Regions from separate parts of the Shewanella sp. 38A_GOM-205m genome, predicted to be linked through region 2. Evidence: predicted binding sites of a transcription regulator. Region 2 holds the regulator's gene; each other region holds the start of a gene.
What was found. Region 2 encodes sigma-54, which starts transcription at its own class of promoters, with help from an activator protein. Its sites were predicted from a motif close to GTTGGCACGNNNNTNGNNT; they were not measured.

Region 1: the regulator sigma-54 is predicted to act here: its motif matches at 1,986-2,004, upstream of glnA (glutamate--ammonia ligase).
Region 3: the regulator sigma-54 is predicted to act here: its motif matches at 5,479-5,497, upstream of N512_RS0105195 (TorF family putative porin).
Region 4: the regulator sigma-54 is predicted to act here: its motif matches at 3,461-3,479, upstream of fliE (flagellar hook-basal body complex protein FliE).

Annotation. Positions count from the first base shown of each region.
Region 1 covers NZ_JADP01000007.1:71,470-79,425, forward strand. The annotation lists gene N512_RS0108480 (hypothetical protein) at 1-390, shown strand, start outside; gene glnA (glutamate--ammonia ligase) at 495-1,904, opposite strand; gene typA (translational GTPase TypA) at 2,362-4,173, shown strand; gene N512_RS22580 (MATE family efflux transporter) at 4,244-5,644, opposite strand; gene N512_RS0108500 (LysR family transcriptional regulator) at 5,756-6,628, shown strand; gene N512_RS0108505 (xanthine dehydrogenase family protein molybdopterin-binding subunit) at 6,663-7,956, opposite strand, start outside.
Region 2 covers NZ_JADP01000003.1:248,734-256,689, reverse strand. The annotation lists gene N512_RS0104290 (OmpA family protein) at 156-818, shown strand; gene N512_RS0104285 (molybdate ABC transporter substrate-binding protein) at 1,008-1,799, shown strand; gene N512_RS0104280 (hypothetical protein) at 1,969-2,352, shown strand; gene mgtE (magnesium transporter) at 2,471-3,835, opposite strand; gene N512_RS0104270 (HPr family phosphocarrier protein) at 3,919-4,194, opposite strand; gene rapZ (RNase adapter RapZ) at 4,181-5,035, opposite strand; gene ptsN (PTS IIA-like nitrogen regulatory protein PtsN) at 5,032-5,475, opposite strand; gene hpf (ribosome hibernation promoting factor) at 5,478-5,765, opposite strand; gene N512_RS0104250 (RNA polymerase factor sigma-54) at 5,797-7,260, opposite strand; gene lptB (LPS export ABC transporter ATP-binding protein) at 7,356-7,956, opposite strand, start outside.
Region 3 covers NZ_JADP01000004.1:147,792-155,747, reverse strand. The annotation lists gene N512_RS0105235 (TraB/GumN family protein) at 1-514, opposite strand, end outside; gene N512_RS0105230 (hypothetical protein) at 562-873, shown strand; gene N512_RS0105225 (bifunctional diguanylate cyclase/phosphodiesterase) at 992-2,725, shown strand; gene N512_RS0105220 (DUF3016 domain-containing protein) at 2,722-3,246, opposite strand; gene N512_RS0105215 (hypothetical protein) at 3,529-3,834, shown strand; gene N512_RS0105210 (DUF4240 domain-containing protein) at 3,841-4,350, opposite strand; gene N512_RS0105205 (hypothetical protein) at 4,470-4,865, shown strand; gene N512_RS0105200 (HU family DNA-binding protein) at 5,038-5,310, shown strand; gene N512_RS0105195 (TorF family putative porin) at 5,577-6,269, shown strand; gene rimK (30S ribosomal protein S6--L-glutamate ligase) at 6,293-7,198, opposite strand; gene N512_RS0105185 (putative bifunctional diguanylate cyclase/phosphodiesterase) at 7,280-7,956, opposite strand, start outside.
Region 4 covers NZ_JADP01000001.1:262,285-270,240, forward strand. The annotation lists gene N512_RS0101180 (sigma-54 dependent transcriptional regulator) at 1-883, shown strand, start outside; gene N512_RS0101185 (sensor histidine kinase) at 963-2,027, shown strand; gene N512_RS0101190 (sigma-54-dependent transcriptional regulator) at 2,024-3,355, shown strand; gene fliE (flagellar hook-basal body complex protein FliE) at 3,533-3,865, shown strand; gene fliF (flagellar basal-body MS-ring/collar protein FliF) at 3,907-5,616, shown strand; gene fliG (flagellar motor switch protein FliG) at 5,609-6,652, shown strand; gene fliH (flagellar assembly protein FliH) at 6,666-7,634, shown strand; gene fliI (flagellar protein export ATPase FliI) at 7,603-7,956, shown strand, end outside.

The sequences.
Region 1 (7,956 bases), on a different contig from region 2:
CAGTCTGTGTCCATTAAGGAAGCCGAAAGCCTCAAGGTGGCACTGAGCGCCGTGGATCCTCAAAGCCAGGCACTGACCTTTAGCCTGACTACGGCGGAGGGCAAACCCGTCAAGGATGCCGGCAGCAACTATCTGGTGATGTACCTCAAAATGCCCGCTGAGCAGGTATCGGCCTTCTCCATGCCTTGGCATAAGGGGGTGCGTTTCGAATGCAGCGAAACCGTCGACACCTGTGCTGGCACCATGGAAGCGCTGGAGACAGAAGGCCAATATCGCTTTACTCCAGAAGGGCTTGAGGAGTTGAACCAGACAGAAGGTGAACTCAAGTTGGCGGTGATACTCACAGGGGCCAAGGCCCAGAGTGCTCCTGAGCTTGTCAGCGCTCCCTGAGTGATTTGAGTTTTATGGCCTTAAAATAGTAGCGCCCCGGGATTGCTCCCGGGGCGCTTTTCTTGTTATCCGATGGCTTGACTCATCGGTTGATTGCAGGGCAATTAGAGGCTGTAGTACAGCTCAAATTCGACTGGGTGAGTGGTGCGGCTGACGCGCTCGGCCTCGGCTTGTTTCAGCTTGAGGTAAGAGTCGATAAAGTCATCGCTGAACACACCGCCGCGGGTCAGGAACTCACGGTCTGCATCCAGAGCCGCCAGGGCGACTTCCAGAGATTCGGCCACAGTCGGGATTTCCGCTGCTTCTTCGGCCGGCAGATCGTACAGATCCTTGTCCATGGCATCACCAGGGTGGATCTTGTTCTGGATACCGTCCAGACCGGCCATCAGCAGTGCTGCGAAGGCCAGATAAGGGTTGGCCATAGGATCCGGGAAGCGGGTCTCAATACGGCGCGCCTTAGGACTTGGTACCACAGGGATACGGATAGAAGCCGAGCGGTTACGGGCAGAATAAGCCAGCATCACAGGGGCTTCAAAGTGTGGCACCAAACGCTTGTAGGAGTTGGTGCTTGGGTTGGTGAAGGCGTTCAGGGCACGGGCGTGCTTGATGATACCACCTATATAGTACAGGGCAGTTTCAGACAGGCCGCCGTACTTGTCACCGGCAAATAGGTTGGTGCCGTCTTTGGCCAGTGACTGGTGTACGTGCATGCCGCTGCCGTTGTCGCCGACTATCGGCTTGGGCATAAAGGTGGCTGTCTTGCCGTAGGCATGAGCCATGTTGTGAATCACGTACTTGAGTACTTGGATTTCATCGGCCTTGTTGGTCAGAGTGTTGAAGCGAGTAGCGATCTCGTTCTGACCCGCGGTAGCAACTTCGTGGTGGTGAGCTTCCACAACCTGGCCCATCTCTTCCAGCACCAGACACATGGCACTACGCAAATCCTGTGAAGAATCCACAGGTGCAACCGGGAAGTAGCCGCCCTTAACGAATGGACGGTGACCTGTGTTGCCATCTTCATAGCTGGTACCTGAGTTCCAGGCTGCTTCTTTGGCATCGATTTTGACGAAGGTGCCGCTCATGTCGGTACCGAAACGTACGTCATCAAACAGGAAGAACTCTGGCTCAGGACCGATCAGCACAGTGTCGGCGATGCCGGTAGAACGCATGTACTCTTCGGCTTTTTTGGCGATAGAGCGAGGGTCACGGTCGTAACCCTGCATGGTGCCGGGCTCGAGGATGTCGCAGCGGATCAGCGCTGTGGTTTCTTCGGTGAAAGGATCCAGTACAAAGCTGCTTGGATCTGGCATCAGCACCATGTCAGATTCGTTGATCCCTTTCCAACCGGCGATAGATGAACCATCGAACATTTTGCCGTCTTCAAAGAAATCAGCATCTACCTGATGAGTCGGGATAGATACATGCTGTTCCTTACCTTTGGTATCGGTAAAGCGTAAATCAACAAACTTAACTTCCAACTCTTGCAGCTGTTGTAAAACTGATTCGACTGACATTATCAAGCCTCCGGTAGGGTAAAGGGGGTGCCCTTTGTCAACTCTTAGTATGTAGCGTCTGGCGCCTTGTTGGTCTCTATTAAGCCAGACTCATGCCAAGATGCTAAGGTGTTGAAAATAAAGGGAGTGGTAAAATCGAGGGCTGGCGAGGCAAGCGGGTTTGCACTATCATGGTGCATTGAGTGTTCCAAAAAGGTGCGTTCACCATAATGGTGCGTGCGCTGAATAAGCCGGATATTCATAGGTGTCTAAAAAATAATCCTGTGCGATAGCCCCTCGCTAGAGTAGAATGGCACGCTTTTTAAAGCAACCATCCGGGGAAATTGTGCTCCCCGACACGATGGCAGCCCAGGTTTTATAAGGCCTGGAAGGCAATCGCCAAGCAGTCATAAAGCGGTTGTACCATTCAATTTATATTGCTGCATCCCACAGAACAGAGATCGTAAGAGGCAAAACTGTGTTAGAGAATTTACGTAACATCGCCATCATAGCGCACGTTGACCACGGTAAGACTACCCTGGTAGACAAGCTGTTGGCACAGTCAGGAACCCTGGCAACCCGCGGAGAAGCCACCGAGCGGGTGATGGACTCCAACGATCTGGAGAAAGAACGTGGGATCACTATTCTGGCGAAAAACACCGCCATTAAGTGGAACGACTATCGGATTAACATTGTAGATACCCCAGGACACGCCGACTTCGGTGGCGAAGTAGAACGGGTTCTGTCTATGGTTGACTCTGTACTGCTGCTGGTTGATGCGCAGGACGGCCCAATGCCACAGACCCGCTTCGTGACCAAGAAGGCATTTGCCCAGGGTCTTAAGCCTATTGTGGTGATCAACAAGATTGACCGTCCGGGCGCCCGTCCTGATTGGGTTATCGATCAGGTATTTGACCTGTTTGACAACCTGGGTGCCACCGACGAGCAGCTGGACTTCCCAGTGGTTTATGCCTCTGCACTGAACGGTTTTGCCAGCCTGGATCCTCAGGACAACAGTGAAGATATGACCCCACTGTTCCAAACTATCGTTGAAAAAGTATCTCCACCGGATGCCGACGCCGAAGGCGCATTCCAGATGCAGATCTCTCAGCTGGACTACAACAGCTATGTAGGGGTTATCGGTGTGGGTCGTATCAAGCGTGGTAGCGTCAAGACCAACCAACAGGTCACTATTGTCGGTGCCGATGGCAAGAGCCGTAACGGTAAAATCGGTCAGGTGCTGGGCTACATGGGCCTGGAACGCCACGAAGTGGACAGTGCCAATGCCGGTGATATCGTTGCTATCACAGGTCTGGGCGAGCTGAAGATTTCCGACACCATCTGTGCTGTTGGTCATGCCGAAGCATTGCCACCTCTTTCTGTTGATGAACCAACCATGACTATGACCTTCCAGGTCAACACCTCTCCTTTCGCGGGTAAAGAAGGTAAGTACGTGACTTCACGTAACATCCTTGAGCGTTTGCAACAGGAGCTGGTACACAACGTGGCTCTGCGTGTGGAAGAAACCGAGAGTCCGGATCGTTTCCGCGTATCCGGCCGTGGTGAACTGCACCTGTCTATCCTGATCGAAAACATGCGTCGTGAAGGTTATGAGCTGGCGGTTTCCCGTCCTGAAGTGATCATCAAAGAGATCGACGGCGAGAAGTGTGAGCCATACGAGCAGCTGACTGTGGACGTGGAAGAAGAACATCAGGGCGGCGTCATCGAGAAGCTGGGTACCCGTAAGGCCGACATGCGCGACATGCAGCCTGACGGCAAGGGCCGTGTACGTATCGACTTCATGATCCCAAGCCGTGGCTTGATCGGTTTCCAGACCGAGTTTATGACAGCGACTTCAGGTACAGGTCTGCTGTATCACACCTTCGACCACTATGGTCCTTACAAGGGTGGCGATATCGGCCAGCGTAGCAACGGGGTATTGATCTCCAACGCCACAGGTAAGGCTTTGACCTTCGCGCTGTTTGGTCTGCAGGATCGCGGTCGTCTGATGATTGGCCACGCCGCCGAAGTTTACGAAGGCCAGGTAGTGGGTATCCACAGCCGCTCCAACGACCTGACAGTAAACTGCCTCAAGGGCAAGCAACTGACCAACATGCGTGCCTCTGGTACCGACGAAGCTCAGGTACTGACTCCGCACATCCAGATGACCCTGGAGCAGGCGCTGGAATTCATCGATGATGATGAACTGGTTGAAGTCACGCCCAAGAGCATCCGTGTGCGTAAGCGTCATCTGACTGAAAATGACCGCAAGCGCGCCAGCCGTGGCTAAGCCATAGGCGAACAATAAAAAACCCGGCATGACCGGGTTTTTTATTGCGTTCAATTTGCCCAGCATCTCATTAGACTGCGGGATGTTTAGCCAAAGCGCCGTCCGGTGCTTGTCGGGTTCCATCTGCCAGGTGCGACCTTGCATGCAGATGGCGCCAGAACCTAGGCAACACCAACAGTGCCAGCAGCAGGTTGGACAGCGGCATAGCCAGCCAGACACCGGTTTCTCCCAAAAACAGCGGCAATAGATAGAGAAACGGTAACTGGATCAGCATATTGGTCAGGGAGATTGCCAAAGCCATCCCGCCTTTGCCTATCGCCATAAAATACATGGCTGCCAGCACTATCAGCCCCTCCAACCAGATAGCCGCCAGATGGATACGGATCCCGGTTCTGGCCTCCTGGGTTAACAAAGGATTGTTGTCGGCGAACAGGCCTATCATGGTTTCGGGAAATAGGTTGAGCAGCGCCAGCCAACTCAGGCCAAACAGCAGGGTGACCTTGGCGCCCAGCTTGACTATGGCGATAATATTGCCGGGCTGGCGGGCCCCGTGGAAGTAGCTCACCGGTGGCTGCACCCCTTCGGCTATACCCTCAGCCAACAGATAGTAGAGTGTCATCAGATAGCCGACTATGGCAAAGGCACTGACGCTCAAGGTGGTGCCATACTGCATAAACTGATGGTTATGGGCCGCCACCATAAAGCTGGTGTAAAGGTACATCAGTAGTGCCGAAGCCCCCAGTTGGACAATCCGGGCGAACTCCCCGGCTCTGGGTAGCGCATCTTTGAGCCTTGGCTTAAAGCCTGAATGGCTCGAACACAGGTAATAGCCGGCCCCCAGACACACAGCTGTTTGGGCAATGATGGTGCCATAAGCCGCGCCGTTTAACCCAAGCCCAAGTACGGCAACAAACAGATAATCCAACAGGATATTTCCAAGCGCCCCCATCACCAACAGGGCGGTGGCAACTCTGGGGCTGTCATCGTTGCGGATCAACATAGGCAGCGCCGTCGAGGCTATGGTGATCGCCGCGCCCCACTGAAACACGGCAATATATCCCTGCCCCAGCTGCAGAGTCGCTTCAGTGGCCCCCTGCAGCTGCATTAGCGGCTCACTCAAGCATTGCAGCGCCATAAATGCCACCAGGGCCAATAGAACAATCAGCCAGATACTGGCCAACAGGGCTCGATTGGCTTGCGTTTGCTGCCCGGCTCCGCGGGCGATGGAGATATGGCTGCCGCCACCCATACCCACCATAAGCCCGAGGCCGGAGAGAATAAACACTATCGGCCAGGCCATGTTGATGGCGGCCAATCCTTGAAAGCCGACATAGTGGCCGACAAAAATACCTGCGCTTATCTGGTACAGGCCACTGACCAGCATGGCAGCGATGGCTGGGATGGTATAGCGCCAAAAGGTGCGTCGCAGCTGGTTGTGACTCAGTGTTTGCTGAGAGATTCCGGTATTCATAATTGCACTACCTTTAACCGAATGCAGGAAAACAGGGTCGCAGATTATGCTTGTTTTTCGGATTGGTGAAAGATAGCTTGTATCCGTTATTCGGATACTTTGGTGGATGGAATGAATTGGACCCTGGATCAACTGAGCGCCTTTGTGATTGCGGTGGAAAAGGGCTCGTTTTCGGCCGCCGCCAGAGAGCTTGGCAAGGCGCAATCTCGGGTGAGCACAGCCGTGGCCAATCTGGAGATAGACCTGGGGCTGGAGTTGTTTGACCGCAGCGCCAGGTTGCCCAGGCTGACAGCCGCCGGCGAGCAGATCTATCAGGAGGCCAAGGTGGTGTTGAGGCAGTGCCAGCGCCTGGACGCCAGAGCCCTGACGGTCAGTTCGGGCGAGGAGGCCACCCTGACGGTTGCCATGGACGAGGCCCTGCCCATAGAGCGCTTCGAGAGTTTCTTCGTGCGGGTGGCCGAGCAGTTCCCGGGTTTGAAACTCACCCTGATCAACAGCTCCCAGGATGATATTGCCCGCTGGGTCGATGAGAAAAAAGCCGACCTGGGTATCTTGTTCCGCCAGACAGATGAGCTTTTGGATTCCTTGGAGTTCAACTCGATAGCTCACTTTCAGCAGTCGCTTATTGTCGGTCGTGAGCACCCGCTGGCGAATATTGCCGAGCCTTCGCTCGACCAGCTCAATCAGCACCGACAACTGGTGATCCGCTCCCGCATCGGCGACAGCCAGTCGCGCCCCGTGTCCAGCAATCACTGGCATATCGACAGTTATTACTACATCACGGCGCTGGTGATCAAAAATGTTGGTTGGGCTCTGGTTCCCGAGCATGTGGCGACGGCCGAGTGGTACGCCAAGGATCTGGTGAGGCTGTCCGGCGCCAATATCACAGACAATCAGTGGGTCGAGATAGGCGTGGTCAGACGCAGGGACAAGGGCATTGGCCCTGTGATGCAGTGGATGCTACAGCAGTTGGCCAGGGAATAGTGCCGGGGCATGGCCCCGACACTTTATCGACCAATCAAAGCTGCAGATACTGCTTCAGTGGCAGATCCCGGTAGCGCTTGCCGCCGGCGGCCACTATGGCGTTGGTCAGTGCCGGTGCTACCGGGGGCACTCCGGGTTCGCCCACACCGCCGGGTACCTCGGTCGAGGCGATGATTTGTGTTTCTATCTCAGGGCATTGCGGCAACCGCAGCAGTTGATAGTCGTGAAAGTTCGACTGTTGCACCTTGCCATCCTTGAAGCTGATTTCGCCCAGCATCGCCAGGCTGAGGCCGAAGATGACCGCGCCTTCCAGCTGCGAATGCACTCTGTCAGGGTTAACCACAGTGCCGGCATCCAGCACTGAGATGGCCTGTAGCACCTGCAAACGCTCACCATCCAGTTTGACCTTGATGGCGACCGCAACATAGCTGACAAAGCTGCGGTGCACCGCAAACCCCCAGCCTTCGCCCGCCTTGGCCGGTGATTGCGCCATACGTTTTTCGGCGGCGTCTATGACCGTCAGATAACGCGCGACATCCACAGGGTGACGGCTGAGTTCTTCGCCATAGTTACCGTATTTAAAGCCCTGTTCGGCAAAGTTCTCCACTCTGGGTTGCCCAAGAAGCTGCCGCCACATGGCCGGGCAACTCTGGCCGGTGCGCAGCGCCAGTTCGTCGACAAAGCTGCCAATGCCGAAGGCATGCTGAATGTTGCACACAGAGCGCAGCCAGCCTATGCGGGTATGAGCCTCGGCCTTGGCGGTTTCGCAGCGCAGCGACGGCAACTGAAACGGCAAGTCGATAAAGCCCAAATCCAGTTCGCCGTCAGAGGGTTCATCCACGCCTTCGGCAAAGGTGGAACTGATGGAAGGGAAGGCGGTGCGCGACAACAAAGCCTCCACCTTGCCATCATCACTGAGCAGTGCCTGATAATGCTGGGCGCTGATGGCGTGCAGATAGCCGTTTTGCAGCTCATCTTCCCGGCTCCAGAACACCTTCACCGGCTTGCCGCTGCGTTTGGAAAGCAGCGCCGCTTCGACGCTGAAGTCCGGCTTGGACTTACGGCCAAAGCCGCCGCCCAGCAGGGTGACATGCACCTTGACCTGCTCCTCCTTCAACCCCAAAGCGGCCGCCACATTCTGCTGGGTACTCTGGGGAGTTTGGCTGCAGGCCCAAATTTCACAGCCATCCTTGCTGACTCTGGCGGTGGCCGCCGGCGGCTCCATCATGGCGTGAGCCAGATAGGGCACAGTGTAGTCGGCGCTGAGCGTGCGCTCTTCTGGCCAGCTTGCGGGAGGCTTGCCCAGCTCTCGCCTGACTTTGCCACTC
Region 2 (7,956 bases):
AGGAAATGTCGGATTTGACTGAATCTATGCTGAACGCCGTGCGGATTTGCCGCCTCTATGGCCTCCGGGGGATTGTCTGCTTGAGGTGCTGCTATATACTTTGGCGCCAGGTAGGTTCCGCTTAGCTTGGAACAAGCAGACGAAGGAAAAATAACATGAAAAAGCGCGCTTTTCTGACAGCCCCTCTGTTGCTGGCAATGCTGGCAACTGGCTGTACCACTGTGAATCCTTATACCAATGAGCAACAGACTGCCAAGGCGACCAACGGAGCATTGATAGGTGCCGTAGCCGGCGCGGCCATAGGTGTGGCCTCCTCCAGCAAGAGCGACAGGGGCAAGGGTGCCCTGATCGGGGCAGCATCCGGCGCTGCCGTAGGCGGTGGTATAGGCTATTACATGGATGTGCAGGAAACCAAGCTGCGTCAGCAACTGGCGTCTACCGGTGTCAGTGTGACCCGGGTGGGCGATACCATAGTGCTCAACATGCCCAATGAAGTGACTTTCCAGGTCGATAAGACAGATCTCAGTAGCGGCGCCATGCGGGTATTGGACAGCGTAGTGCTGGTGGCCAAGGAATATGACAAGACTCAACTGAATGTAGTGGGTTATACCGACAGCAGTGGCTCTGAGTCCTACAACCTGAGATTGTCACAGGTTCGCGCCAGTGAGGTTGGTAATTACTTGATCCGTAAAGGTGTATCCGGACAGCGGGTATTGACCCAAGGCCGAGGTGAGGCCAGCCCAATCGCTTCCAATGCCACCCCTCAGGGACGGGCACAGAACCGTCGGGTAGAGATTATTCTTAGTCCTCTCGGCTAAGATTTTAAGTTTAAGGGTCGCTTAGGCGGCCCTTTTTATTGGGTCAAATTGTCCCTTTCTTCGGTTTTCCCTGTCAGGTGGCGTGATCTTGAGGGGAATTTATGACAAGTTTTGCCGTGGTGCGTTGATTTGTGATGCGGTTTGGTTGAGTTTAGCGGCATCTGTATCTTATACACCGGAGAAAAATAAATGAAAAAGAGCGTCTGCTTACTCGCCCTGTTACTGCCCGCCTTCTCTCAGGCGGCGGATCTGGAGTTCAGGGCCGCGGGAAGTTTGAAGACCGCCATGACGGATGTTATCGCCAGTTATCAGGCCGATGGCGGCGTTAAGGTCAATGCCCAGTTTGCCCCTTCAGGCTTGCTCAGAGGCCGAATTGAAGAGGGCGAAAAGGTCGACCTGTTTGCTTCGGCCAATATGAAACACCCACAGAAATTGATGCAGGAAGGCAAGGGCGCGCCTGTGGTGATGTTTGCCCGTAACCGCCTGTGCGCCCTGGCGCAAGATAATGTTCCTCTGACGACAGAGAATATGCTGGATACTCTGCTGGACAGTAAGATCAAGCTGGGTACCTCCACTCCCAAGGCCGACCCTGCCGGTGACTATGCTTTCAAGGTGTTTGACCGCGCCGAAGCTATCAAGCCCGGTAGTCAGGCCAAACTGGCGGCCAAGGCTCTCAAGCTGACCGGTGGCGCCGACAGTGCCAAGGCGCCGAAAGGCAAAAATCCCTATGGCTGGGTGATGGCCAACAAACAGGCGGATGTATTTTTAACCTACTGCACCAATGCCGTATTGGCCAAGAAAGAAGTGCCTGATCTCAAGATAGTGGCGTTGCCCGAGTCGCTGGCAGTGGGTGCCAACTATGGCATGCTGGTGCTGGATAAGGCCGACTCTGCCGCCTGGCCTCTGGCCATGTATATTCTGTCTCCCAAGGGACAATCCATTCTGGCCTCTTATGGCTTTGAAGCACCGCTTAAGCCCTAAATCTCTATCCGGCGGAAGCGGGTTTTACTCTGGAGATATGCGAGTCAGTTGCTCTGAACTGACTCGCACTCTCTTTATAGGTATTTCACGTTTTTTTGGCCAAATCAGCTTGCACGGGCAATTATTATCCTTCTAAAGTAGGGCATTATGTCCTTGTCAGGGGGGGAGCATGCTCGAAACCAAAGGCTTACCGATAGCGACAGATTATCTCGGCGACGAGGTGAGATTTATCCGCCTTTGTTATGACAGTCAGGGCTTGGATATTGAACTGAGTGTTGAGGGCTGCCGGGCATTGGTGCACTTTGACTCTGTGGTTGGCTTTCGGATGCTGGATGAAGGCGATCTGATGGAGTTCTGGACCGAGTGCAGCCTCTCCAATGGCTGGTTGTTCCGTATCTCCAACGGTGGCTGGTATCGCCAGGAGGCCGAACGCAGCGGCTTTATGGCCAGCGCCAATCTCAAGTTGCAGGAATATCTACTGGTGAGCCGCAATGAGTGTGTCTCTGTCTTCTGTGAACAGGATGAACCCAAGGTGCACTGGCTTAAAGACTGACCCGCTATCTTCCACAGTCAGAGGACGAACCTGGTCGCCCTCTGCTATTTCTGCAATGCGTCAAGGCCAGAGCTTCAGGCTATCAACACCAAGCCTTCAGCCCATTAGAACCTGAGCCTCAGCTCATTAAAACGAGAGTCGCCAATCCCAGGAAGGCGAACAGGCCTATTACATCCGTCACAGTCGTCAGCACCATGCCGCCGGCCAGCGCAGGGTCTACATTGAGCTTTTTCAGGATCAGCGGAATACTGGCCCCGGCGAGACCGGCTACCGTCATATTGATCAACATGGCGCCGCCAATAAGGGCGCCGAGTGCCAGATCGCCTTTCCAGATCCACACGGCAGTGAATACCAGCGCCGACCACAACAGGCCATTGAGAAAGCCGATGGCTAATTCCTTGCCGATAAGCCAGCGGGAGTTGCTCTGGCCTATGTGGCCGAGGGCGATACCGCGGATCACCAGCGCCAGTGTCTGGTTGCCGGCAACGCCGCCCATGCTGGGCACTATGGTCATCAGAATTGCTATGGTGGCAAATTTTTCCAGCGTGCCTTCAAACATATTGCTGACCGAGGCGGCCAGCAGGGCGGCAAACAGGTTGAAGGTCAACCATAAAGAGCGGCGAAAGGCGCTCTTGAACACGGGGCCGAAGGTGTCTTCATCATCGTCCATCCCCGCCATCCCCATCATGGAGTGTTCGGCGTCTTCTCGGATAACATCCACCACATCATCAATGGTGATTCGACCAAGCAGATGGCCTTCACTGTCGACCACTGGCGCCGAAACCCAGTCATGGCGTTCAAACAGCTGGGCCACTTCATTGTCCGGCATGGTGACGGGAATACTCTCAAGCTCGGGATCCATTATGCTGCGGATCCCGGCGGTGGGGTTACAGGTCAGCAGGCTGGAGAGCTTGACGCCACCGAGCAAAACATCGCGTCTATCTACCACATAGAGGGTATCAGTGGCTTCGGGCAACTCGCCTCTTTGACGCAGATAACGCAGCACCACATCGACGTTGACGTCCGGTCTCAGGGTCACTGTATCTGTGTTCATCAGACTGCCGGCACTGTCTTCCGGATAGGAGAGCGCCTGTTCGACCCTGGCCCTGTCTTGGGCACTCATGGAGTGCAGTACCTGTTTGTAGAGGGTATCCGGCAGGCTTCGCAGCACATAGGCCAGATCATCGGTATCCATACCCGCGGTCGCTCGTGCCAAGCGCTCAGGACTCATCAGGCTGATCAGCTGGTCTTTCATATCCTCACCCAGCTCTTCGAGGATCTCACCGCTCTGTTCCTGATCCACAAGTTGCCAGAGTACCTGACGGGTACGTGGCGGTGAAGATTCGAGAATAAAGGCGATATCCGAAGCTGTCATTCGCTGCAGCATGTCGCGCACATGCACGAACATACCACTGCTAAGAGCTTGGTTTAGTTGAGTAAGACGTTGTTCTGTCAGCTCTTGGTCGAGCGCTTCTATTGGCATGCAGTTCCCCCTGTGATGCAAAGCGAGGATATGTTACCTCAAGACAGGGGTGTTATAGAAACAAAGAGTGCAGCGCTAAGGCTTTAGCTGGCTTCGTCGAAACGGGCGTTGATCAGGGCGCAGATAGCGTCCATCGCGGGTTCGGCATCCGGGCCTTCGGCGATGAGGCGAATACTCTTGCCTTGACCGGTTTCCAGCATCAAGAGCCCAAGCACACTGGCGGCCGAGGCTTTTTTCTCGCCTTGGATCAGGGTGATATCGGCTTCGAACTCGCTGGCCAGCACCGCCAGCTTAGTGGCGGCGCGGGCATGCAGGCCCAGCTTATTGACTATGGTGACTTCCCGCTCAACCTTTGCCATTATTCAGCTCCCGGTGACGGGCCTGTACCTTGTGTTTGCTGTTGCCAAAACGCTTGGCGAGCTGCTCAGCGACATAGACAGATCTATGCTGGCCGCCGGTGCAGCCTATGGCTATGGTGAGGTAACTGCGGTTGTTGCGTTCCAGGTGCGGCAGCCAGGTTTCCAACAGATTTTCTATCTGCCAGATAAACTTGTTCACCAGTGGCTGGCGGCTGAGAAACTCCTGCACAGGTTCATCCAGCCCGGTCAGTGGCCTGAGCGCCGGCTCCCAGTGGGGGTTGGGCAGAAAGCGCACATCAAACATGAAGTCGGCTTCCTGAGGCATACCATGCTTAAAGCCGAACGACTCGAAGTTGATCACCAGTTCTTTATCGACACTGCCAAGCAGAATTTCCCGCACTGTGTCACTGAGTTCATAGATGTTCAGCGCCGAGGTGTCTATGTAGTGATCCACCAGTTTCGACATGGGTTCCAGCAGCTTGCCTTCGAGCTTGATGGCGTCCTGCAGTGAGACTTTGCTCTTGGACAGGGGGTGCAGTCTGCGGGTTTCGCTGTAGCGCTTCAGCAGCACTTTATCGGAGGCGTTGAGGAAGAAGCTGGTCAGTTGGGTGTTTTCCGGCAAGGCCGCCAACTGTTGTTCCAGCACCTTTTCCTGATCCGGCATATTGCGCACATCTATGCTGATGGCGACCAGATCATTGCTGCCTCGGAGGTTTTCCAACAGGCTGCCAATCATGGGCAGGGGGAGATTATCCACACAGTAGTAACCCAGGTCTTCGAGTACCCTGAGGGCAACGGATTTTCCGGAACCGGAGCGGCCTGAGACTATGGCGAGTTTCATCCTGTGATCACCTGATAGAGTTCTGTTTCGTCGCTGGATTTACGCAACTGCTTGAGTATCGCCTTATCGCTGAGCTTTTCAGCCATGGCGGATAGGGTACTCAGGTGTTGCTGACATTGATCTGCGGGCACCAGGAGAGCGAACAGTATGTCCACCGGCTGGTTGTCTATGGCATCGAAGGCGATAGGCTCTTCGCATTTTACCAGCACGGCAATCGGCTCTGTAATGTCCGGTAGTCTGCCATGCGGAATCGCAATACCATTACCTATACCTGTGCTCCCCATCTTTTCGCGGGCCAAAAGGCTTTCAAAAATCGCTTGAGAGGAAAGGGTGGGGTACTGGGCGCTAGCGAGATCGCTAATCAGCTCCAGTACCTTTTTCTTACTGCCCGGAGTGGCACAGGTAGTGCACTCCGGCCGCAGGATGGTACTCAGTTCCATCGTTAGTGTTTTGTCAGCTTTTCTTTGTGTTTAATGACCTGACGATCCAATTTATCAATCAGAACGTCGATGGCGGCATACATGTCGGCATGTTCAGAAGTTGCATAGACTTCGCCGCCTGTGAGGTGGATCTTGGCTTCGGCTATCTGTTGCAGTTTTTGTACATTGAGCACAACATGCACATTATTGATCTGTTCGAAATGGCGTTCAAGTTTAGAAAACTTACTTTCCACGTAGTCACGCAGTGAGTCGGTGATCTCGATATGATGTCCTGTCAGGTTGATTTGCATAGAAAGATTCCTCCAATTTCCAACTGTGGATTTATAAACTCTTACGCTGGTTCGACGGTGGTATCATCATAGCCTCGCGATACTTGGCTATGGTGCGTCTTGCAACGTTGATTCCCTGTTCTGCCAGAAGTTGCGCCATCTTGCTGTCGCTCAAAGGCTTCTTCTGGTTTTCCGCTGCCACGAGCTTCTTGATAAAAGCCCTGATCGCCGTGGAAGAGCATTCTCCGCCATCTTCGGTGCCGACATGGCTGGAGAAGAAGTACTTCAATTCAAATATTCCCCTGGGGGTATGCATATACTTTTGCGTGGTGACCCTGGAGATGGTCGATTCATGCATCTCGACCGCCTCGGCAATATCGTTGAGTACCATGGGTTTCATGGCCTCTTCACCATATTCAAAAAATCCCTGCTGGAGCTGCACTATACAGTTGGCCACCTTGAGCAGGGTTTCGTTGCGGCTCTCCAGGCTCTTGATAAACCATTTGGCTTCCTGAAGATGACCACGAATAAACTGGCTGTCTGATTGACTGCGGGCGCTACGAGCCATGGCAGCATACTGCTGATTGATCCCGAGTTTGGGCATACAGTCCGGGTTGAGTTCTACTACCCAGCGGCCGTTTTTCTTCCAGACGCTGACATCAGGGATCACATATTCCTCGTCCATCGGCTGCACCAGCAAGCCGGGGCGGGGATTGAGACTCTGGATAAGGTTGATGGCTTCACGCAGCTGATCTTCCTTGAGCTTGGTCTTGCGCATCAGGGTGCGGAAGTCGCGGGCGGCAATGAGATCCAGATGTTCGTCAATCAACAAGCGGGCGTCGGCCAGATGCGGGGTGTCGGCGTTGAACTGTTGCAACTGGATCAGCAGGCATTCGCGCAGATCTCTGGAGGCGATGCCGACAGGATCGAAGTGCTGGATCCGCTTGAGTACTGCCTCGACTTCATCGAGCTCAATCTCAGGGTTGCCCATGGCTTCGAGGATCTCCTCTGTGCTCTGGGTCAGATAACCCTGCTCGTCGATGGCATCAATAATGGCGGTGGCAATGGCGTCGTCGGTATCGGAAAACGGGGTCAGGTTCTTCTGCCATTCCAGATGTTCATAGAGCCCTTCGCTGGTTTCCCCCTGGAAGGGCATATCATCTTCACGGCCCATGGCCGGCCCGGAGGCACTGGCGGCGGTAAAGACTTCGTCCCAGGTGGTATCCATAGGTAATTCATCCGGCATAGACTCATTGTTCAATGCCTCTGAGGTTTCTACCGTGGAACCATCTTCCTGCTTGGCGCTCAACTCGCCGGCGTCGTTTTCCTTGTGGTTGTCGTCGATAGCGTCATCCTGGTTGTCCTCGGCCATTTCCAACAGAGGGTTGGCTTCCAAGGCTTCCTGGATTTCCTGCTGCAGCTCAAGGGACGACAGTTGCAGCAGGCGAATAGCCTGTTGCAACTGAGGTGTCATGGTCAACTGTTGACCCAGTTTGAGCTGGAGTGACGCTTTCATTATACCGCTAATCCCTACTCGTTATTTTTCAAGGAAAAAATTCAATAATAACAAACTATAATACCCGGAATTGCCACCGGATGACATGATCCTAACTATAGCCTGAATTGTTCGCCTAAGTACACAGCGCGCACTTGCTGGTTGTCCAAGATTTCAGCGGGTGTGCCCTCGGCGATCAACTGCCCATGGCTGACTATGTAGGCTCGCTCACAAACGTCGAGTGTTTCGCGAACATTGTGGTCTGTGATCAGCACCCCCAAACCGCGGGATTTAAGCTGTTCGATGATTTTCTTGATATCGATAACTGAGATGGGATCCACACCGGCGAACGGCTCATCCAGCAGAATGAACTGTGGATTGGCGGCCAATGCCCGGGCGATTTCCACTCGGCGGCGTTCTCCGCCGGAGAGGGACATCCCCAGGCTGTCACGTATGTGGGTAATATGGAATTCTTCCAGCAACTGTTCGAGTTGTTCCTCGCGCTCGTCGCTGTTGAGTTCTTTGCGGGTTTGCAGCACGGCCATGATGTTGTCATGCACCGACAGCTTGCGGAAAATACTGGCTTCCTGTGGCAGGTAGCCTATGCCTTTACGGGCACGCAGGTGCATGGGATCCAAGGTCAGCTCGTCGTCGTCAATGAAGATACGGCCCTTGTCACTCTGTACCAACCCAACCACCATATAGAAGGTGGTGGTC
Region 3 (7,956 bases), on a different contig from region 2:
GCAGTGCCAACTGCATTTCTGTACTTTCCAGCTCCAGCACGGGCCTGTCACCGACCCCATCCAACAGATACTGTTCCACACCCAGGCTGGGTTGATAACCCAGTTCAACGAAGCGCTGCATACTGATTTGGACCGACTGCAACCAGGGGGACATCATAGCCAATTGCCGGCACAAAGGCTTGCCGCCACAGTATCCCTGCAGCAGCGTCTGGGTTTCCTCATCAGGTGTTGCGGCCTTCAAGCCATACTTCTGCAGCAACTGCTGCGCCGCAGGATCGCGGACATCGGCTTCCAGCACCAGAGCGCCGGCGTGGTGATAGGCCTGCTCTATCTGGTTTGGCAGTGGATAGAAGTCGGTCTTGCCGACATGCACTGAGCCCATGAGAAAAGCCGTCTTGCCGGCAAACTCCAACTGATGGAAAGGCGGCTTGTCGCCATCTCTTGCTTGAGCCATACCGCTTAAAAGCAAGCCACATCCGAAGAAGATCCACAGCAGTCGACTTGTTGCGCGCATCCCTGTTCCTTATAATTTCAGCCAAAGTTCACCAGTTAGAGGCTGTTATGCCATACACCAAGGTCATTGAGCAACTGAAAGCCAATCTGCAGACCGCTTACCGTCAGGCTGTCGATGCCGATAACCGTCTGGATCAGCTGCAACAGGCCGGCCATGGAAAGTTTTCTGCCGTATTCACCCAAGAGCAAGGCTTTACCACATGCAGTAATCGCTTCCTCCCTTATGTACAGGAGCTGGCACAGGCGGTAGCGGATCTTGAAGCCGAAACGGCGCCCACCCCGGAACAGTTGGAGGCGCTGCTGCCGAAACTGGCGGTCTTGCTGCAGACCCTACAAAAATTTAAACAGCAGAGTAAATAGCAAGAGTTCAAACTGCAAAATCACTCCGATAAGCCGGGTCAAGCCCGGCTTTGTCATCTTAGTGTCACTTGCAACACCTAGACTCTATCCGATTTGGGGCCTGGTGAGGTATTGCAGTTTGATGGCCATAGACAGGATTGCTGAGCTTAGAAGTGTGTTGGATAAAGAGGATATCACCGCACTGTTTCAGCCGATTATCAACATAGACAGCAACAGTATTCATGGCTTTGAAGCCCTAAGCCGCGGCCCTATCGGCAGCAGCGTTCATTCTCCATTTCATCTGTTCAGTACCGCCGAACGACTGGGGCGCCTCTCCGAGCTGGAGACCTTGTGCCGCCGGGTCTCCATAGCGCAATTCCAGCAAAGACAACTGCCGGGCAAACTGTTTATCAATATCTCCCCCAAGGCACTGCTGGATCCAAGTCATCCCAAGGGGCAAACACTCAAACTCTTGCAACAGTTCGGCATAGCACCATCCAATGTGGTCATAGAGCTGTCGGAACAATACCCGGCCGATGACATAGATCAGCTCAAATCCTGTCTGGATCACTACCGCAATCAAGGGTTTCTGACCGCACTCGACGACCTTGGCGCCGGCTACTCAGGCCTGCGACTCTGGTCAGAACTCTCGCCCGACTATGTCAAAATTGATCGCCACTTTATCCATCAGATAGATAAGTTTCCGGTTAAACAAGAGTTTGTCCGCTCCATCATAGAACTGTGCCAAAGCCTGACCTGTAAAGTCATCGCCGAGGGCATAGAGACAGAAGCCGAGCTGACGATACTGCGTCAGCTCGGGATCACCTATTGTCAGGGCTTTTTGCTTGGCAGACCCGAGGCGCAACCTGATAGGCAATTGCAGACCCGCTATCTCGCCATTCGTCAGCAGGAACAACCGAGATACAACGAGGCGGCAGAGAGCCTGTGCCATCAGGCACAAACTTGCTGCTCTGATACCGAACTCAAGCAGTTGAGCGAACGCTTTCTCTCCCAGCCGGAGCTTCAGTGCATAGTGGTGCTGAAGCAGAAGCATCCCTTGGGGCTGGTCTATCGCCATCGACTGATGGAGCTGTTTTCCCGACCCTATGGCCGCGCCCTTCATGAGCACCAGGCGGTCACAGAGCTCATGGACAAAGATGTGCTTATGGTCGATGCGGCCACGCCGCTGTCGCGGGTGAGTCAAAAACTCACCGCCAAGCCTGGTACCGAAATAGCGCAGGAATTCATTATTCTGCGTCAGGGCGACTTCATCGGTCTGGGCCATACCCGCGAGCTGCTGCAACGCATCACTGAACACAGAATACAGACGGCGCGCCACGCCAACCCATTGACTGAATTGCCCGGGAATGTGCCCATTCAGGAAGAGCTGCAACGGTTGCGCAAACTGCGACAGCGTTTCTATCTGGCCTATTTTGATCTATGCCATTTCAAACCCTATAACGACATCTATGGCTTCAGTCGCGGTGATGAAGTGATAAGGGCTGTCGCCGGCCTGCTCAGACAATACGGCAAGGCGCAATTTATCGGCCACGTGGGTGGAGATGATTTCGTAATGATAGGCACAGAGCCGCAACTGCTCGGGGTTTGTCAGCAAATATTGGCAGAGTTTGAACAGGGCAAGAGGCAGTTTTTCAGTGACGAGCACTGGCAACGACAGCACTTGTTTGCACAGGACAGACAAGGGCAGGAATGCCTTCAACCGCTACTGCGCCTCAGCGTCGGAATACTGCCACCGCCATTGAGTCTGGACGCCAGCGAGCATGAGTTGTCCCGCTTGTGTGCACTGGCAAAAAAACAGGCCAAGCACAGCACCCAAGGGCTGTGCTTGCTGGAGATGCCGAGGACGGCTTAGAGTTTAGGCTTGAGTGTTTTCTGGAACCAGTCTTTCAGCATTCTTTCTTCATAACGGAAGCTGTCGCTGTTAATTCTGTCTACATGGTCGAGAAACTGCATATCAGTCAGCTTTTCATCGCCGGCAACGACCACCTGATCGCCTTCCAACAAGCGATAACTGAAGCTTATCTTGGGCGGATAAACGTTCTTGACTACACGTATATCGTTGGCGGTAGCGCCAAAGGTAGGCCGCACATCGCCGGCCAAATCCACGTCTGTGACTGTCAGTTCCAGCTTTTGGTTGTCTTTTAGAGATGAGGAAACGTCTTTATCCAAGGCTTTGGTCAAGGTCTCGAACAGACGTTTTTCGTAACGGGATTGCAGCTCGCTGGCAGACTTGATGTCCCGAAAATCCTTGGGTGACTGCCACTCAATTTTTACCTTACCCGACTCGGTAACCGGGTTTTCATCGACCTTGTCGGCCGCCAGCGCCGAGCCAGAGGTCAGGGCTGCTGCAAGTAACAGATATCTGATTTTCATATCAGCCTCCTTTGGGAGCGAATGTCAGTATGCATTTGGTTCGAACTCAGAGTATAAAATTTAACCTGAATCCGGGCTTAACGCAAAACTAATATGCGAACATCATCCTGTTATAAGTGATTATTTTATTTTGTTATTTTTCATAGACACCCACAAAAATGCGTTAACCTGAGTATCAATTTGTAGCAACCCCAACAAGCTTTAACACAAGGCTGCTTGAGTCAGGCCCAAGGAAGTAATCTAATAGCAGAGCTAAAAAAACCAGTCACAACAGGAGCGCCAGTGAAATTTTCGCCGTCTTTGCTGATTACCTTGGGACTATTTACCGCCCTGGGAATTGTTCTCGTCGCCATCAATCAGGATGCCAAACCCAAGGGTCCAGAAACCTGGAGCGCCTTCATTTATACCCATGGCTTCGATTCGGGGCGTTATATCAAAGAGGACGATTTTGGCGACTATGCCAGCTGTAAGGCGTTTGCCATCGAGAAGTCCCAGGCCGCAGAGGGGGTTCCTTGGGAGTGTGGCAGCTACTGCCGCTTCGACTCCCGCCGTCAGGGCTTTCAGTGTGAACAGATGCGCAACGACTAAGCCTGCTTAGAAAGGGAAACGGGCGTTGAGCTTGGGGTAAAGCTTGCGCAGTGCCTTGGGTTGATCGTTGAAACGCTTACCCTTGGGCTGACTCAGCCCCGAAGGCACAAAAGGCAACTCTTTCCCGGTACGGGTCTCGTATAGCTGGCCGGCCAGCAGATCTATCTCCTCAACAAAAGGATAAGCATAGCCATTCAGCTGCGGCCAAACTTCCAGTTCCCCCAGCGAATCCGCTGCATTGCAGGCCGCCTGATAACGCTCCTTACCCAGAGTCACCAGGAAGTTGCGAAACTCGGCAAAGCCATAATCTGAATCGACTCCGGCGATGATGTAAGCAGCTCCCCAGAGATCCCAGCTGTAACTCAGCCTGAGCTGCCGGGCAAAGTGTTTATCAAACTCTGCCAGCTCATCATCGCTAAGACCTTGCAGTTTTTCGGTCAAACGCGCCTGGAGTTGCTGTTGGTCCTGTTCGGGATAGTCGCGGCTGACCAGCTCCCAAAACTGCTCTTCTGTCATTGAGTGTTATCCTGCCAAAAATGTCGGCGGTTATTTTACCGCAAAAAGCGATTAAAATCCGGCTGGACTCCCCCCAGGGCTTTCCATAGACTTAGGCCAATTTCTCACAGGAGTCATTTATGTCCATTTCAAGACCAATACCATTGGTACTGCTTTGTATCCTCTACCTGGTACTGGCTGTGGTAGCACTGTGGCGCACCATCAGCACCGGCGCTGTGGATCTGTTTACCTTAGGAGTCATCCCTGTATTGGTAGGCATAGTAATGCGCACATCCTGGTCATTGTGGGCATTGCGTATCTATCTCTTTATTCAGACTCTGGGACTCATGGCATTTGCCACTACGGCTTTGGTTGCACTGCAGATTACGCCGCAGGATGTCAAACTGGAGCTGGCTGGGCGAAATATCCCCTTGCTGCCGCTGGCTGCTGTGTTGCTGGCCTTGCTGTTATTCCAGTATTGGGTGGCTTTTTCCGGCAGGACCAAGCGCTTTTTGCAGCAGGAAAAGTCTGACTAGATCGCACTGAATTTAAGGAAATCGGCGACCGGCTCACAATTTTGTGTCTTTTTGGTTAAAAAATAGCGGATAAAGCCCAAGAAGCCCGCTGAAAGGCCTTTTCAAGCCAAAAACCTTATGGCATGTTAGATGGGCAATAATAACTTATCGACGGAAAGAAGAGACGCTCCAGATGAACAAAACTGAACTGATCGCTAAAATGGCAGAACACGCCAACCTGTCCAAGGCAGAAGCTGCCCGCGCACTCAAGTCGTTCGAAGTAGCAGTGACCGATGCCATGAAAGAAGGAACTAAAATCTCCATCGTAGGCTTTGGCTCTTTCGAAACTTCAACCCGTGCAGCCCGCACTGGTCGTAACCCGCAAACCGGTAAAGAGATCCAAATCCCTGCCGCCACTATTCCCAAGTTCAAGGCCGGCAAGGCACTGCGTGACAGTGTCAACTAAGCCGCTTTTCACGGATGAAAGCGCCTCATCTTGAGGCGTTTTTTATTGCCTGAGGTTCCCAACACTCCATTGCACAAAAAAAGTGCAGCCCGCCCCAGCGAAATGCAACATTTCCTTAACCTATCTCACACTCAAAAGCTAACCACATGTATTTAATGCCTATTTAAACTTGGCACAGGATTCGCTCATTCCGCACAGACAATAACGAGTATCTGCACCGGTCAAGCTTGCCCGGCTCCAGAACCCAAACCATCAAGGGGATGAGAATGAAACACACCAAGTTTTCACTGTCAGTTATTGCAGGTCTGTTGTTGGTGGCCGGCGAAGCCCAGGCCGCTGTATCGGGGAATATAGGTGCCGCCTCCAACTATCTGTGGCGCGGCACCACCCAGACGGATGACTCTGTCGCCGTTCAAGGCGGTATAGACTATAGCCACGACTCGGGTTTTTACCTGGGAACCTGGGCCTCCAATGTCGACTTTGGTGACGATACCAGTTACGAGCTCGATTTTTACGGTGGTTACTCCGGCAGCATAGGCGAAGACTTTGGCTATGACATCAGCTATCTCTACTATGGCTACCCGGATGCCGAAGGCGATATCGACTTTGGTGAGCTGGCGCTGACTCTCAGCTGGAAGTGGTTTGAGTTGGGTTATGCCAAGGTGGTTAACGCCGGTGATGACGTGGCCGCTGCGCCACTGGATAACAAGGATTTGAGCTATATCCACGCCGGGTTCAGCTATCCCATCACGGAAACCGTGACGCTGACGGCACACTATGGTTATTCAGACGGTGATGTGGTGCAGAGTTGGTTCGGGGTTTCCGACTACGCCGACTACCACTTGGCCATCAGCAAGGAAACCGGCATAGGCTCAGTCTCCTTTATGGTGGCCGATACGGATCTGCCGGACGACGATGCCAAGATAGTGCTCAGCTATGTCTATGAGTTCGAATTCTAAGGATGGGAAAGCCCGAGGCGCAATCAGGCGATGACAGGACGATTGCGTTTTCGGGCGGCAACCATTTTTTCGATATGCTCCACTATCGGCTCGGCCACCTTGATACCTGTGGTCAACTCTATACCTTCAATACCCGGAGCTGAATTGACTTCAAGCACCAAGGCGCCACGCTCGGAGCGAAGAATATCCACCCCGGCAACGGCCAGCCCCATCGCCTTGACCGCATCAATGGCGGTCTTGCGCTCCTGAGGGGTAATCTTGATTTTCTCGGCGCTGCCGCCCAAATGCAGATTGGATCGAAAATCCCCCTCAGGGCCCTGACGTTTCATGGCTGCAACCACCTTGTCGCCCACCACAAAGCAGCGGATATCACTGCCGTTGGCTTCTTTGATATATTCCTGCACCAGAATATTAGCCTTAAGCCCCAGAAAGGCTTCAATAACGCTCTCGGCGGCCTTTTTGGTTTCGGCCAGCACCACGCCTATCCCCTGGGTGCCTTCCAAAAGCTTTATCACCAGCGGCGCACCACCCACCATGGCGATGAGATCAGGAATATCATCCGGCTTGCTGGCAAAACCTGTGACCGGCATACCCACCCCTTTACGGGAGAGTAGCTGCAGTGCCCGCAGCTTATCCCTTGAGCGGGCTATGGAGATAGAGTCATTGGCGGCGTACACCCCCATCATCTCGAACTGGCGCACCAGGGCGCAGCCATAGAAAGTCACACTGGCATGGATCCTCGGGATAATGGCATCAAAACCGCTGAGTTCCTCACCTTCAAGATGGATACTGGGCTGCACCGAGTTGATGTTCATATAACAGTTGAGTGGATTGATCACCCTGGCCTGATGACCACGTCCCTCACAGGCTTCCACCAGCCTGCGGGTAGAATAGAGCTCGGGAAATTGAGAGAGAATACCGATTTTCATGTTTGAGTGATCCGCCAAAGAGTTATGGCCCAGCAAAAGAAGTGGCATCTTTGACTATCCCTTGCCAATAGGCAAGTAAAATCAAACATCCCCCTCGGCCAGCAAAGGTAAAATATGCTGGGTTTCAAAATCCTGGGGCTGAATCGGCCGACAATAGAGATACCCCTGCAGCAGGTTACAGCCCCGCTCACGGCAAAACTGCGCCTGCGCCTCGGTTTCTATGCCCTCGGCAACTGACACCACGTTAAAGCCGTTGGCAAAGTTGATCAAGGCCGACAACAGACGCTTGCCGCGTTCATCCTGTTCGACCGAAGCCACAAAACTCTTGTCGATTTTCAGCACATTGATGGGAAAGTACTTGATGTGTTCGAGGGATGAAAAGCCGGTGCCAAAATCATCCAGAGAGAAAACAACTCCCAGTGCAGCTATCCGCTCCAGTACCTTGGCCAGTTCCAGCGGTTCCTCTATCAAGGCATTTTCGGTGAGCTCCAACTCCAGCAGCGAAGCCGGTAGCCCGGTTTGCTGCAATACCCTGACTATGGTCTGATACAGGGTTTCACGAATGATCTGCGACGGTGACAGGTTAACCGCCACAGATAACTGCTTGCCTACCGGAGCCAGCATGGCCAACCACTTGACGGTTTGCGCGCAGGCCTGTGCCAACACCCACTCGCCTATCTCATCTACCAGGCCTATCTCTTCGGCTATCGGCAGGAAACTGTCCGGCGCCAGCAGGCCATCTTCCGGATGTTGCCAGC
Region 4 (7,956 bases), on a different contig from region 2:
CCCTTTTATTCCGGTCAACTGCGGTGCCATTCCACCTGAGCTGTTGGAAAGTGAACTGTTTGGCCATGAGAAAGGCTCCTTTACCGGTGCTATCAGTGCCCGTAAGGGACGTTTTGAGCTGGCCGAAGGCGGCACCCTGTTCCTCGATGAGATAGGTGATATGCCGCTGCAGATGCAGGTCAAGCTGCTGCGGGTGCTGCAGGAAAGAGTATTTGAACGTGTGGGTGGCAATAAGGCGATTACCGCCGATGTGCGAGTGGTAGCTGCGACCCACAGAGATCTGGAAACCATGATTGAAGGTGGTGAATTCCGCGAAGATCTCTTCTATCGCCTCAATGTGTTCCCCATCGAAATGCCACCTCTGTGTGAGCGTCGGGATGATATTCCGTTGCTGCTGCAGGAGTTGGTCAGTCGGGTATTCAACGAAGGCAAGGGACGGGTGCGCTTTACCCAACGCGCCATCGACTCTCTCAAGGAACACGCCTGGTCGGGCAATGTCCGCGAGCTGTCCAATCTGGTAGAAAGGTTGACAATCCTCTATCCGGGCGGCCTGGTCGATGTTAACGACCTGCCGGTCAAGTATCGCCATATCGATGTGCCCGAGTATTCGGTCGAGGTCAGTGAAGAGCAACTGGAGCGTGATGCCTTGGCATCCATCTTCAATGACGAAGAGCCGGTCGATTTGCCAGAGACCCGTTTTCCCAGTGAGCTGCCTCCGGAAGGGGTCAATCTCAAGGATCTCTTGGCCGAATTGGAAATCGACATGATACGTCAGGCGCTGGATCAGCAGGACAACGTCGTTGCCCGCGCCGCTGAAATGCTGGGTATTCGCCGCACCACCTTGGTGGAGAAAATGCGCAAATACGGCATGAGTAAAGACTAAGCTACTGATAATTTAGATTTTTAAATTGGCATAAACTCTGCATTAACCCTGTCAGCATCTTATTTTTGACGGGGTTAATATGTCTGCAAGCCCACTGGCTCAGCTCGAAACCATCTCTCATCATGGCCGCGAATGGATCCCGGTAAGGGAAGCCGCCAATATGTCCAATCGTATGGAGCATATTCTGCAGGCCATGCCTTCGGGCGTCGTTATCCTAAACGGTGACGGCTTGGTCAGTGAAGCCAACCCGGTTGCCGAATCTTTGTTGGGTGTTCCTCTGGTTGGTCAGCGCTGGCTGACTATCATCAATCGCGCCTTTGCGCCGCAAAAAGACGATGGTCATGAAGTCTCCCTGCGTAATGGCCGTCGGGTGAAGCTGGCGATTACGCCTCTGACCCCGGAGCAGGGGCAGCTGATTATGCTGACCGATCTCACCGAAACCCGACTGTTGCAGCAAAACCTTTCCCACCTTGAACGCTTGTCTGCGCTCGGGAAAATGGTCGCCACTCTGGCGCATCAAATACGCACCCCTCTGTCTGCCGCTTTACTCTATGCCGCCAACTTGGGCAGTCCAAGGCTGGATGCCGGCTCCAGAGAGCGTTTTCAGGGCAAATTGCTCGAAAGGCTTTCCGAGCTGGAGCAGCAGGTCAATGATATGTTGTTGATTGCCAAAGGTAAGCAAGAGGAAGCCTGCGACAGAGTGCCGTTCTCGACGGTGCTGGAAAAAGTCATGGCCAACTGTGAGCCCATCGCTGCCAGGCAAAACGTTGAATTGAGCCTGCAAATTGAAGGTGATAGCGAGATGCAGGTCAATCTTCATGGCTTGAGTTCTGCCATCAATAATCTGGTGATCAATAGCCTGGAAGCCGGTGCCACAAGAGTCATCTTGCGCCTGAGCTGCGATCAGACACTGCGCCTTGATGTGATAGATAACGGCAAGGGCCTGGACAGCAAGATGCAAAAGCAGGTGCTGGAGCCTTTCTTTACCACCAAGCGTCAGGGCACAGGACTTGGGCTGGCGGTGGTGCAGTCAGTGGTGCGCAGCCACGGCGGCAAATTGGACCTCAGCTGTAAGCTGGGTGCAGGTTGCACCGTCACGCTGACATTCCCGTTAACGACAGACTCTCAAGGAGGCACGGCATGAGCGAAGCAAAAATTCTGTTGGTGGAAGACGATGCCGCGCTTCGGGAAGCACTGCTCGATACCTTGCTGCTCGCCAGTTATGAGTGCGTCGATGTCGCCAGCGCCGAAGAAGCGATAACCGCTTTGAAAGGTAATCGTTTTGATATGGTGATAAGCGATGTGCAGATGGAAGGTATCGGCGGTATGGGGCTGCTGGATTATCTGCGTCAGCAACATCCGCAGCTGCCGATCCTGTTGATGACAGCCTATGCCACCATCGACAATGCCGTCAGCGCAATCAAGCTGGGGGCCGTGGATTATCTCGCCAAGCCGTTTGCCCCTCAGGTATTGCTCAATCAGGTGAGTCGCTATTTACGCCCCAAGGTGGTTAGCGGCGGCCCAGTGGTGGCCGATGAAAAGAGCCTGGCCTTGCTGGCACTGGCGCAACGGGTGGCCGCCTCAGAAGCCTCTGTGATGATAAGTGGCCCCAGCGGTTCGGGTAAAGAAGTGCTGGCTCGCTACATTCATCAGCACAGCCAAAGGCCTGACGGGCCTTTTGTGGCGATTAATTGCGCCGCCATCCCGGAAAATATGCTGGAAGCCACCTTGTTTGGCTACGAGAAAGGCGCCTTTACCGGGGCTTATCAGGCTTGCCCCGGTAAGTTTGAACAGGCTCATGGCGGCACTCTGTTGCTCGATGAAATTTCCGAGATGGAGCTGGCATTGCAGGCCAAGCTGCTGCGGGTGCTGCAGGAGCGCGAGGTTGAACGTTTGGGGGGGCGCAAGACCATCAAGCTCGATGTCCGGGTGCTGGCAACCTCCAACCGGGATCTGAAAGAGATGGTGGCCAAGGGCGAGTTTCGCGAAGACCTTTATTACAGGATCAATGTGTTTCCGCTTGCCTGGCCGGCACTGAACCAAAGACCGGCGGATATCATCCCGTTGGCCAAACATCTGTTGGCGCGTCACGCTGAAAATGCGGCGATTAACCCGGTTCCAGCGCTCAGTGATGCTGCAGTGCGGCGTTTGTTGGCCTACCGCTGGCCGGGGAATGTCCGTGAGCTGGATAACGTGATCCAGCGGGCGTTGATCTTGAGTCAAGGGCAGATAGAAGCGGGCGATATTATTATCGATTTGCAGGATGTTGCTTTGGGAGAGACCACGGCCCCGGAAACACCGGAGGCGCTCGGTGATGAGCTCAAGGCTCAGGAGCATGTGATTATTCTCGAGACTCTGGCCCAGTGTCAGGGCAGTCGCAAACTGGTGGCCGAGAAATTGGGGATCAGTGCCCGCACTCTCAGATACAAGATGGCGCGCATGCGCGAGATGGGCATAGAGGTGCCCGCCTGAGTCATCTCCAAAGCGGCCTGACGGCCGCTTTCCAATTCCATTGTTTTTCCTCAGGCCCTGGGGGAATTCAGGGCGTTTACCTAGCTTAACTTTGACTATTCCATTTTTGGCAAACTAATTGCATAGAGTCTGGTAACCCAGATTTTTCGTCAATTCGCTGACGACAGGAGTGAGAAGATGCAAATAGGTGCCAATTCTTTATTGCAAGAAATGCAATCACTTAAAGGTGAAATTGCCCCAACGGGATTTCAGTCTTCGCCTGTACGCCAGGTGGGCAATACCACAGGAACTGACTTCGGCCAATTACTGGCCCAGGCCGTAGGCAATGTCAGTGAGTTGCAAAGCACATCATCCAATCTGGCCACCCGGCTGGAGATGGGCGATACCACAGTGTCTCTGTCTGACACTGTCATTGCCCGCGAGAAAGCCAGCGTCGCATTCGAGGCCACAGTGCAGGTGCGCAACAAGCTGGTCGAAGCCTACAAAGAGATTATGAGCATGCCTGTTTAAGGCTTGCTTGCATCACAGATCCCGGATAACAGGAACGCACCGTGAGCACAGAATTAGTAGCAGGATCCAATGTTTCCGCCGGTGGAACAACGCTGGAAGGGGTCCAACAGGAAAACAAGTCGGGTGTATTGGGCTCCCTCGGGGGAGTGGATATGCTGCGGCAGATCACCATGATCCTGGCATTGGCTATCTGTCTGGCTCTGGCGGTATTTGTGATGATCTGGGCCCAGGAGCCAGAATATCGGCCACTGGGCAAGATGGATACCCAGGAGATGGTGCAGGTACTCGATGTGCTGGATAAGAACCGGGTACCGTACAAGATTGAAGTCGATGTGATCACTGTGCCTGAAGACAAGTATCAGGACGTGAAGATGATGCTGAGCCGCGCCGGCATAGATTCCAGCGCCGAGGCCAAGGATTATCTGAGCCAGGATTCCGGCTTTGGTGTCAGTCAGCGGATGGAACAGGCCAGGCTGAAACAGAGTCAGGAGATGAACTTGGCGCGGGCGATTGAAGAGCTCAATAGTGTCAGCCGTGCCAAGGTGATCCTGGCGCTGCCGAAGGAAAATGTGTTCGCCCGCAATCGCGCCAAACCCAGTGCCACTGTGGTGGTCAATACCCGTAGGGGCGGTTTGGGGCAGGAAGAGGTTGATGCGATAGTCGATATCGTTGCCTCTGCGGTTCATGGCATGGAACCCAGCCGGGTTACAGTGACAGACTCCAACGGCCGCTTGCTGAACTCAGGCAGTCAGGATGGGGTCTCTGCCCGCGCCAGACGCGAGCTTGAGCTGGTGCAGCAAAAAGAAAACGAATACCGCACCAAGATTGACTCGATTCTAATGCCGATCCTCGGTCCGGAAAACTTCACATCCCAGGTGGATGTCAGCATGGACTTCACCGCAGTCGAGCAAACTGCCAAACGTTTCAACCCGGATCTGCCATCACTTCGCAGTGAAATGACAGTGGAAAACAACAGCGTTGGTGGCAGCAGTGGCGGTATCCCCGGAGCCCTTTCCAATCAGCCGCCGATGGAGTCCAATATTCCTGAAAACGCTGCCGATGCCGCAGAAAACAGCAGTGTTACTTCAGGCAACAGCCATAGGGAAGCGACCCGTAACTTTGAGCTGGATACCACCATCAGCCATACCCGTCAGCAGATAGGTGTGGTACGCCGGGTCAGTGTCTCTGTGGCGGTCGACTACAAGGCAGGTGCTGCCGGTGAAAATGGGCAGGTTGCCAGAGTGCCTCGCACAGGTGAAGAGATGGCCAATATCCGTCGCTTGCTGGAAGGCGCCGTTGGCTTCAACAGCCAAAGGGGCGACATGATAGAAGTGGTGACTGTGCCCTTTATGGATCAGCTGGTTGAAGACCTGCCTGAGCCACCTCTGTGGGAGCAGCCCTGGTTCTGGCGGGCGATGAAACTCGGCATAGGTGCCTTGGTGATTTTGGTGCTTATCCTGTTCGTGGTGCGTCCCATGCTCAAGCGCCTCATCTACCCCGATGGCCAGAATATGCCGGATGAACCTGCGCTGGGGCACGAGCTGGCAGATATTGAAGATCAGTACGCTGCCGACACCCTGGGCATGCTCAACCGCCCTGAAAGTGAATACAGCTATGCCGATGACGGTTCGATTCTGATACCGGATCTGCACAAAGATGATGATATGATTAAGGCCATACGTGCTCTGGTGGCCAATGAACCTGAACTGTCCACCCAAGTGGTGAAGAACTGGTTGCAAGAAGATGCCTGAAAAAAAAGCGGATAAACCAGCCGAGAGCGGCTTCGACGTCAAGAATCTCAACGGGATTGAGAAGACCGCCATTTTGTTGCTGAGTCTCAGTGAAGCCGATGCGGCCTCTATTCTCAAACACTTGGAACCCAAACAGGTTCAAAAGGTGGGTATGGCCATGGCGGCCATGCAGGAGTTCGGCCAGGAGAAGGTGGTTGCGGTTCACAAGCTGTTTCTGGATGATATCCAGAAATACTCCTCCATAGGCTTTAACAGCGAAGAGTTTGTGCGTAAGGCACTGACTACCGCGTTGGGTGAAGACAAGGCCGGTAACCTTATCGAGCAGATTGTCATGGGCAGTGGCGCCAAAGGCCTCGACTCGCTCAAGTGGATGGACGCCAGACAGGTGGCGACTATTATCCAAAACGAACACCCGCAGATCCAAACCATTGTTTTGTCCTATCTTGAACCGGATCAGGCGGCGGAAATCTTTGCCCAGTTCCCTGAAAACACCCGTCTCGATTTGATGATGCGTATCGCCAACCTCGAAGAGGTGCAACCTGCAGCACTGCAGGAGCTTAACGACATCATGGAGAAACAGTTTGCCGGTCAGGGTGGCGCCCAGGCCGCCAAGATGGGTGGCTTGAAGGCTGCTGCCAACATTATGAACTACCTGGATACCGGGGTGGAGAGCCAACTGATGGAAACCCTGCGCGAGTCCGACGAAGAGATGGCGCAGCAGATCCAGGACTTGATGTTCGTGTTCGAAAACCTTATAGATGTCGACGACCGTGGCATTCAGACGCTGCTGCGGGAAGTGCAGCAGGATGTACTGATGAAGGCGCTCAAGGGCGCCGACGAGCCATTGAAGGAAAAGATCCTCGGCAATATGTCCAAACGTGCCGCCGAATTGCTGCGTGACGATCTCGAGGCCATGGGGCCAATTCGTATCAGCGAAGTGGAAGTGGCCCAGAAAGAGATATTGTCCATCGCCCGTCGCTTGTCCGATGCCGGAGAGATTATGCTCGGTGGCGGCGGCAGTGAAGAATTCCTCTGACAGGCGAGTTTGAATGACAGACAAAAAGGTGTCCCACAACATTTTGCCGCCGGATGAAGCGGACGAGTTTGTTAATTGGCAGTTGCCCGATGTGGGTGACGCCATGCCGCTTAAGCCGAGTAATCTGTTTGGCTATAAGCCTGGACGTATAGAGCCCAAGACCGCCGAAGAGGCTGTATCACCACCGACTTTGGCTGAAATCGAATCTATCCGCGAGCAAGCCGAGCAGGAAGGTTTTGCCGAAGGCAAGGAACAAGGGCTGGCCAAAGGCCTGGAGGAAGGCCGTCTTCAGGGCTTGGAGCAGGGCCACAGTGAAGGTTTTGCCCAGGGGCTTGAGCAAGGCCGGGAAGAAGGCTTGCAACAGGCCGCCGCCATGATAGAGCGTTTCGATGCCTTGCTAGCTCAGTTCGAGGCGCCGCTGGCGCTGCTGGATACCCAGATAGAAGAATCGTTACTGACCTTGGTCGGCACTTTGGCGCGCAACCTCATAGCCCATGAGCTGAAGACCCACCCGGAACATATACTGGCGGCGCTCAGGCAAGGGATAGATGCCCTGCCACTCAAAGAGCAGAAAGTGAATCTGCGTTTGCACCCTGAAGATATGGCTTTGGTCAGCGAGCTCTACGGTGAAGAGCAACTGACACGTAACCGCTGGACACTGGAAGCCGATCCCGGCCTCAATCGTGGCGATTGTGTGGTGGACAGCCAACGCTCGCAAGTGGATATGCGCCTGGAAACCCGTTTGGAAGGGGTGTTTGCCAATCTTGAAGCCGAACAATCCATGTTGGCGAAAAAGGCCGCCCAGCAGCAGGCCGCAATAGACGATAGGCCAAGCCCGCCGCCACAGGACAGCGAGCAGGAGCAAACGCTTGCAGATGAAGCCGCAGTGAGCGACAAGGCCGAGAACGCAAGCCAAGAGGGCGAACAGCCCAGCGAAGGAGACACTCATGATGCAGCAGCGCCGAAGCCAACTGCTGAGTGAACTCAAACACTTGGCAGAAAAGCAGGCGCCGTTTCAAGCTGTTGCCAGCGGCCAGTTGGTGCGGGTAGTTGGCCTGACGCTGGAAGCCAGTGGTTGCCGGGCGCCGGTCGGCAGTCTCTGTGCCATAGATACCATGGCGGGTAAGCTTATTGCCGAGGTGATAGGTTTTGACGATGAGCTATTGTATCTGATGCCGGTGGAAGAACTCAGGGGCGTGCTGCCCGGAGCCAAAGTGATGCCGCTCGGTGAACAAACCGGGCTCAGCGTCGGTTTGAGTCTTCTTGGTCGGGTGCTGGACGGTAATGGCCAGCCACTCGATGGT